2 regions of the Shouchella oshimensis genome follow, and region 1 is predicted to be linked to the other one. Evidence: riboswitches for the same ligand, from Rfam matches in the RefSeq annotation. Region 1 holds a riboswitch; the other holds the start of a gene.

Region 1 (4,428 bases):
ATTTCATCTAATGTTGATTCTTCCATTTGGAAGCGTCGAATGCCTCCAACTGTGCCTACTACAAATGCTTTTTGTTCTACAGCCTGTTTTGCTAAGGCAACTGCTCGTCGGTTAATTTCAGCCGTTTTATCTTCTAAACCATATTTACTTAGTTTTAATCGATTGGCAGCATACGTATTGGTTTGTATAACTTCTGCACCAGCATTGAGATATTCCTTGTGAATAGAGACAATGACTTCTGGTTGACTGATATTAATTTCTTCAAAGCATTGCTGCTCGATACCTCGTTCATATAGAAGCGTACCCATAGCCCCGTCTCCAACTAATATGTCATTTTTTAAACGCTCTAATAAATCCACATGTATCTCCCCCCGCTTTATTGTTGGCTCGCACCTACTTAACAGCTGAAAAGGCTTGCTTCAAATCATCGATTAGATCTTGACATCGCTCAATTCCAACTGAAAAGCGAAGTAATCGATTATCTACTCCATTAGCAATGCGGATCTCTTCTGGAATATCTGCATGTGTTTGTGTAGCTTGGATAAGTCATTAAGCTTTCTACCCCACCTAAACTTTCTGCAAAAGAAATTAATTTGAGATTTTGAAGGATTGGATTAATCCATGTTTCATCACCCACTCTAAATGAGATCATTCCTCCTCTTCCTGGATAAAGAACCTCTTCTACTTCAGATGATTCTTCTAAAAAACGAACAATTTCCTGAGCGTTTTGTTCATGTTTTTCCATGCGTAGTGCCAATGTTTTCATACCTCTTACAACTAACCATGAATCAAACGCTGAAAGGGTAGCTCCAATTCCGTTGTGAAAATAACCAATTCTTTCAGATAACTCCTGGCCTTTTGAAACAATTAAGCCCGCAATAACGTCATTATGACCACTTATGTACTTAGATGCGCTATGAATGACGATATCCGCTCCTAAAGCAATCGGCTGCTGAATAATTGGTGTGTAAAACGTATTATCCACGATTAAAAGCAATTGGTGTTTTTTTGCAATCTCTGCAAGTTCTGAAATAGACGCTTCTTGCATCAAAGGGTTTGTTGGTGTTTCAATAAATAATGCTTTTGTTGCTTGTGTAATCGCTGCCTCAAACTCGACTAGATCACGAGGATCTGAATAGTGGAATGTTAATCCCCAATGATTCCATCCTTCTTCAAATAATCGATACGTTCCACCATAAAGATCTTTCGAAGCAAGGATTTCATCTCCGTTTTTAAACAGTGAAAGGACTGTTTGTACTGCAGCCATTCCTGAGCTGCATGCAAATCCTCTATCTCCAAGTTCTAGTTCAGCAATAGCATTTTCTAATACTTCTCTAGTCGGATTCCCTGTTCTCGCATAATCATATCCCGTTGATTCCCCAATACCTGTATGTCGGTAAGCAGTAGAGAAATAGACAGGAGCATTTACCGCACCCGTTCGATTGTCGACACGATTCCCAATTTGAACCAACGTTGTTTCCAGAGCTCTTTTACTCATTTTAATTCCCCCATCACTTTTGTAAAATAAAAAGCACCTTTCTCGTCATAAGAGAAAGGTGCTTATCAATTCCATATAAGCTTCCTCTTATCTTAGCAGCTATAACTGCCGGATTTAGCACCTTGCCGCAATTTGGCTTGGTTGCTGAGACTTCGCAGGGCCTTTCCCTCCATCTCTCTTGATAAGAATACATCATTTAATTTTGAATATTCACTTTAACATACAGGACATTTTATAAAAAGGCAAGACTTTTTTATCATGTCTCTAGAGATGCTTCTATGTTAAGACGATCTTCATTACCACATACACATCGTTTAAATCCTGTCTCATATTCACCATTCTCGTTCAGCCTTCCGCGGAGAATATACTTTTCTTTGCAATCAGGACAGCGAATGACAATCCTATACCGTTCTTCTGACATGGTTTAATTCCTCCTTATACGTGGTGATTGTTGATCTAGCCTCCGAGCGAGTTTAATTTTGTAAATTGCAAACGCCCAAAGCATCAGCATGAAAGGAATTATTCCAAACAAAACATAGTGATCAAATAAAAAAACAATGTAATCATATGAACTATGTAGGACAATCGGTATACCTAGGGACAAGGTTAATAATCTTCTTCTGTTTGTTGGAAGGAGCTTGGCATTTCCCATATAATACCCCATGATTATGCCAAACAATGCATGACTTGATACAGGCATTAATGCTCGACCTACCGCTGTTTCAATACCATGAGCTATTAAATAAAAGATGTTTTCCATCGTCGCAAAGCCAAGTGACAACGACACTCCATACACAATGCCATCATTCCTACGATTAATCGTACCATGCCTGGAAAGCGAAGATATAAAGGATAAACCACTTAAAAAATTCCTCAGTAAATCCATATAAAATAAGAGCTTGCTGCCATTCTTCAGGAAAGACCTTTTCCTCAATAAAAGCATATTGTAAAACCATCACAGGAAAAACAACAATATTCCAATTAAAAACGTTCGAATGATTGTACCATGTAACTTTCGCCGATAATCAGTCTTCAAATAAAAATAGGTTAATAACCCAATTGCAGGTGCTATTGCAGCCGTTAGCAACGAAAACATCTACAACCTGCCTTTCCACAAAGTACAGGTCCGTTGCACACATTGCTTTGCACCCTACTCATTACCGGAACCTGACTTGAACCTGTTCATTACATTCAATAAAACCATTATATTCCTATCTGTTATGCTTTTCAAGAAAAAGGCTTTAGTGTTTAAACCCTAGGTTCACATCAGACTCAGCAGCTAACAGCACCAACGTTTTGATACGTGCTTTTTTACTATCATAATCTGAACCTAAAATAACTCCCTTTTGCTCTAGATCATGTGCACTGCCTTCATATTCGTAAGTTGGGTACACCTTTCCTTCTTCAGCTGATGTCGTCATAACAACTGTTTTTCCTTGAGATATTGATTCATTAAGGACATTCACTAAATGTGGGGGGACTTGTCCACGTCCTACACCTTCAAGCACAACCGCATCTGAATTTTGTAGGATACTCTCAAGAATCCGACTGTGCATCCCAAGATAAATCTTAGCAATTGCCACATCCGGCAGCTTTTTTGTAAGTACGTACGTGTCTCGATGAATTGGTTTTTGATATAAGAAAATTGTATCATTATCAATAATACCTAAATAACCGAATCCAAATGCATTAAAACCCTGAATATTCGAAGCATGTTCTTTTTTGACGTATCTCGCTGCAAAGATCCGTTCATTAAATACAACAACCGTTCCAACTTGCTTCAAGTCATCATGACAAGCAGCATAGACGGCATGTCGCAAATTAATAAAAGCATCACTGCCTAATTGTTCAGGACCGCGCTGTGAGCCAGTCACAATCACTGGACGATCGTCCGTTATCACTAGATCAAGAAAATAAGCCGTCTCTTCTAGCGTATCTGTACCGTGAGTTACAACAACCCCTGAAACATCTTCATCACTAAATGCAAGTTCAACTTCTTTTTTTAATTCCAACCAATCATCTAGCGTAATATGAATACTAGGTTTTTGCAACATAGACCGAACAGTAACATGAATATCACTTGGAAGCTGACATAAATCTGCTAGCTCTTCGCCCGTAAGTTCACCAGCTACTAATTTTCCATCTTCATTCTCAGTACTTGCAATCGTTCCACCAGTTGTAATTAAAATTACCTTTTTCATTCAACCAACCCCTCATGTTCGTTTGCAAGGATATCTACTATTCTTGAGGCTATCCCACTACCGTGCCAACGCCCGTTTTCAATAAAAATCTCATTGGCGTTATTACCAGCAGCAATTACCCCTGCAATAAAAAGCCCATCAATATTTGTTTCAAACGTATCCGGATTATATTCTGGTCTTCCAGTTCCATCATCAACATGTACACCCATGCTTTTAATAAATTGATGATCAGGGTGATATCCGGTCATTGCAAAAACGTAATCTGCTTTTACAGACTTAGATTTTCCCAATACTGTGTAGTTTACGTCTGTGCTCGTTATTTGAGTTACTTCTGCTTGAAATTCTAGAGTGATTTTATTGTTCTTCACGAGAGATACATACTCTGGCAAAATCCACGGTTTTACACTAGCAGAATAATCATCGCCACGATATAGTGCTGTAACGTATGCCCCTGCTTTTTCTAGCTCAAGAGCAGCATCAATGGCAGAGTTCTTCCCACCTATAACAACAACGTTCTGCTTAAAATAAGGATGTGCCTCTTTGAAATAATGATACACATGTGGGAGATCTTCTCCTGGGATATCCATATAATTAGGCGAGTCATAATAGCCAGTAGCAATAATAACAAAAGCCGCTTCATACGTCTGTTTATCCGTTTTTAAAACAAATCGTCCATTCGTTTGTTTTGTCACTTCTAGAACCTTTTCATGGGAGTGAATACGTAGGTTT
Region 2 (4,428 bases), 270 kb from region 1:
ATATCTGTCTATAGTTTCTTGATTTTAAGATGCAATTAGAGTGAAAAGTTTGATAAACTTAATAAAACAATGTGTAAAGGAGTTTGTATGAGACATCTTTCTATATCCAATCTAGCTGTTGCTGAACCAGAGATCATGAGTTATGCGTCGGGTAAACAAATGAATACGGCAATCACAAAAAAGAAAATCGAAAAGGTTTTGTTACGAGAAGAAGGTTTTGAAGGAGATGCAGTAGCTGATTTAAAAAATCATGGTGGAGCGGAGCGTGCCGTCTGTTTTTATCCAACCGAACATTATTCGTTTTGGAATCATGAATTTAGCACGGAACTCACTACCGCTGCATTTGGTGAAAATATCACTGTTAGCGGCCTTTTGGAGGAGCATGTATGTATTGGTGATGTATATCAAATTGGCGAGGCAGTTGTCACAATAACGCAGGGAAGGGTACCTTGTAACACAATTGATCGTCATACAAGTGTAAAAGGTTTGTTTAAACGAGTAATGGAAACAGGATATACGGGTTATTTTGCAAAGGTATTAAAAGAAGGTGTAATCGAACATGATTCGCTTATTACATTGGTATCTAGGGATACTGAGCAAATATCTGTGCTTCATGCAAATAAGCTTTTCTTTCAACAAATTAAAAATAAGGCTGACATAGAACAACTTTTAAAAGTAGAAGCTCTGGCAGAGAAATGGCGAATTCATTTTAACCGAATAAAGGAAAAGCTATAAGATAATGTGTTGAATGTTTACAGAAACACCCCAAGAGAAAATTCTGTGGAAGAAAAGCTACAAGTGTTCGTTTGATAAACTAAGTACTTGATAAGACTGTAAAATCTAATTGGTTTTGCAGTTTTTTTGGAATGTTACGTCACTTCTAAATGTCATCTGTGATATTCTTGGTAAGAATGAAAATATTGGAGGTGGATGCATGATCCGAAATAAATGGTTATTTTTCATTTCTATTGTTCTATTCATTATTTTTATATTTATGAGGATCCCTTTTCCAAACGTATATCGTCTAGGCACAAGTGGTGATGGTATTTTATTGTTTAGGCTATATTTTGTTAGTGACGTACTCTATTTACTGTTTTTTATGATAACGATTTATTTATTCGCTCGTTCCCTTTCAAAGCGAAAAGTGATTCTTTCAATTGTTGTCATTATATTAATGGCAGTGATTCCTCACAATGTAGTGAAAGGGTACCAATATACATTTGCAAATGGAATTGATGCTGTATCATTTGATCCAGACGAAAGTAGCTGTGAGATTGACACAATTGATGAAGATAATCTTGAAGTAAACTGTAATCTAGTTTTAAAAAACCACTCTTCAAAAGATGTCGAATTGATGTTAAATATCTATGAACCTCTATTTATGCAAGATGAGGTGAGCCTTCTTTTTGAGTTGGAGGATGAAGAAGCAATCACTTTAATGAGTAGAGCCACTCATCAGATCGAAATAAACAAAACAATAACAAAGTATTATGATGGTTTCTCAGGTTATAGCAACAGTAGTTTTAACATCCAGAACCTACACATTAGAGAGCATAATAAAACACGAGATTTATAGTATTGATCATTCCGTTCTTCTTTGGTACACTATTTTAAAATTACATACTTATTAAGAGAAGCAGAGGGACTGGCCCAATGAAGCTTCAGCAACCCCACTACGGTGGAAGGTGCTAATTCCAGCAGGTGTAAGCCTGGGAGATAAGAGAGAATATAAGCAAAAACCTCTTTTCTTCGGAATAGAGGTTTTTTTGTTGTGAAAAAGACAAAGAGGTGCTGACATGATTACGATCGACTCAAATGTATCTGAGGATAATATAGGTGGAACAATAGAAGTAACGATTGGTGCTATGACGTTGATGTCAAAGGATGACTACATAGAAGATATCCATGCGGCATGGGACGCATTCTTTCAATTATTAAAAGAAGAGACTTGCCAGTTTGTGCTTAAAGGGGGAAGGACCACTATTTTTACACTAGTCACGGGAACAAACGGTGTGCAGCTACAAGTAAAAAAGATTGATCTTCGAGGAATGGCCCTCACACTGAATTCAGGATATTTAAGTGAGCAAGTGTTTTTAACAACTTTGGAAGACGCATATCACTCAATTTATCTTTCAAAAAAATAAATCGAACCCATCATTACTCTTAATGGATTTATAGCAGTAGATAGGATATGATAAATCCAGTAACTATGAATGCGCTTTCTAAGAGAGGGGAAATACATTGAGTTATATAGCAGAAGAAAAAAGATACGAAGAGATGAAATATAATCGTTGTGGTCAATCGGGGTTAAAGCTTCCAGCATTATCACTTGGTCTTTGGCATAATTTTGGTGGGGTTGACCCATATGAAAATGGTCGAGCTATGTTGAGAAAAGCGTTTGACTTAGGTATTACTCATTTTGATCTCGCTAATAATTATGGTCCTCCAGCTTGGTTCTGCTGAGCAAATGTTTGGCAAAATGATGCAGACTGATTTTGCCTCATATCGAGATGAACTGATTATTTCTTCAAAAGCAGGCTACTACATGTGGCCGGGACCTTATGGAGAATGGGGTTCAAAGAAAAATCTAATTTCAAGTCTAGATCAAAGTTTAAAACGTATGAACCTTGATTATGTTGATATCTTTTATTCTCACCGTCCTGATCCAAATACACCACTGGAAGAAACGATGGGTGCATTAGATCAAATTGTTCGCCAAGGGAAAGCACTATATGTAGGGATCTCTAGTTACGATGCCAAACAAACAAAAGAGGCAGCTCGTATCTTAAAGGATCTAGGCACACCTCTATTGATACATCAACCAAGTTATTCCATGCTAAACCGTGGCATTGAAGATGAATTATTAGGTGTACTAAACGACCTTGGAGTTGGATCGATTGCATTTTGTCCTCTAGCACAAGGATTACTGACAAACAAATATATAGGCGGGTCCGTTCCAGCTGATTCTCGCGCTGCTAGCAGTAGTCAATTTCTTTCTGAAAGTAACGTTGATGAACAGTTAGTAAAACGACTAATTGGGTTAAATGAAATCGCGCAAAATCGTGGTCAAACACTAGCACAAATGTCGCTAGCATGGGTTTTAAGAGAAGGACATCTAACATCTGCATTAATAGGTGCTAGTCGTGTGAGTCAAATTGAAGAAAATGTAGTGGCGCTTCAAAATCAATCGTTCACTACTGATGAGCTTAATGCAATTGAATCGTTGCTCTAAAAAACAAACCTCAAAGAGATCATTTCTTTGAGGTTTTTACATGATTTACCTAAATATTATTCGAGTTTTTTCTACAAATTTCAGCTGCGTCTTCCGATATATGCTTCATACGCTTATTTAAATAGAGAGGAAGTTGGAGTAATGGATTTAGTAGAAGGCTTACAAAAAAATATGCCATTCTTAAAAAAAGCTTTTAAAGGAGACGTAGCACTTGGTTTGTTTGACGCAAACCAAACGTTGTTCTGGAGCGACAGTGAATCGATAAAATTAGATATAAAAGTTGGCGATCCACTTCAAAAAGGCTTTGAGAATTTTAGTAATATCGTAAACAACGATGTAACATATACACTAGTTCCTAAAGAAGTTTATGGATTTGCTTTCGATGTCGTAAATATTCCATTTAAAGACGAACATGATAAGATCGTTGCATTAATGAGTGTAAATATTAGCCGTAAAGAGCTAGATCGAATTGAAGAGTTGATGAGTGAAACATCGGAAATCTCAGATCAACTGCTAAGTGGCATTCAACAAGTGGCGGCTCACTCTGAGCAACTATCAGCAACATCCGACCAATTATTACAAAACGCAGTAAAAACGGTAGATGAATCAAATGAAGTAACGAATATTACCAACTTTATTGGAGATATCTCAAGACAAACCAATTTAATTGGACTAAATGCAGCAATCGAAGCCGCACGTGTAGGTCAGGCAGGAGCTGGATTTGGCGTTGTCGCAACAGAAGTACGCAAATTATCTGATGAGACAAAAAAAGCGGCTAACCAAATTGATGAAACCTTGAAAAGAATTCAAACATCAATTAAACAAATGCAACAAGAAATTAGCGATATAACAGATGCATCAACCGACCAAGCTCAGTTAGTCACAGATTTTATGAAGAATATAGAAACACTAAATACCCAAAATCAAGAGTTTAAACAATATGTTCATTCTTTAAATGAACTATAATTGGATTCACCTTCTTAGACAATAACCTAGGAAGGTTTTTTTGTGGTTTGTAAGAAGTTGTTAAAAGAAGATGATAGCTAACCGATATAACGGTAGTAGAAGATGAGAGAGGGGACATCCAGACATGTCGATAGTAGAGGGATTAGTGGCTAGTATGCCTTTTGTGAAGCAATTATTTAAAGGTGATGTAGCCCTATCAGTATATGATCATGAAAAAATTCTCCATTGGA

The links. A riboswitch is a leader RNA that binds a small molecule or an ion and turns the genes downstream of it on or off. The one in region 1 is predicted to bind S-adenosylmethionine.
Region 2: linked by a shared signal. The riboswitch ahead of NDM98_RS02840 (hypothetical protein) and the one ahead of NDM98_RS01465 (methionine biosynthesis PLP-dependent protein) in region 1 are both predicted to bind S-adenosylmethionine.

Annotation. Positions count from the first base shown of each region.
Region 1 covers NZ_JAMQJY010000001.1:243,795-248,222, reverse strand. The annotation lists partial or broken gene NDM98_RS01470 (bifunctional homocysteine S-methyltransferase/methylenetetrahydrofolate reductase) at 1-359, opposite strand, end outside; partial or broken gene NDM98_RS01465 (methionine biosynthesis PLP-dependent protein) at 394-1,498, opposite strand; SAM riboswitch class I at 1,583-1,686, opposite strand; gene NDM98_RS01460 (hypothetical protein) at 1,755-1,919, opposite strand; gene NDM98_RS01455 (PrsW family glutamic-type intramembrane protease) at 1,923-2,384, opposite strand; gene NDM98_RS01450 (hypothetical protein) at 2,454-2,594, opposite strand; gene NDM98_RS01445 (asparaginase) at 2,740-3,699, opposite strand; gene NDM98_RS01440 (YpdA family putative bacillithiol disulfide reductase) at 3,696-4,428, opposite strand, start outside.
Region 2 covers NZ_JAMQJY010000001.1:509,516-513,943, reverse strand. The annotation lists gene NDM98_RS02850 (MOSC domain-containing protein) at 88-735, shown strand; gene NDM98_RS02845 (hypothetical protein) at 935-1,576, shown strand; SAM riboswitch class I at 1,622-1,723, shown strand; gene NDM98_RS02840 (hypothetical protein) at 1,797-2,144, shown strand; partial or broken gene mgrA (L-glyceraldehyde 3-phosphate reductase) at 2,242-3,232, shown strand; gene NDM98_RS23395 (methyl-accepting chemotaxis protein) at 3,374-4,198, shown strand; gene NDM98_RS02825 (methyl-accepting chemotaxis protein) at 4,323-4,428, shown strand, end outside.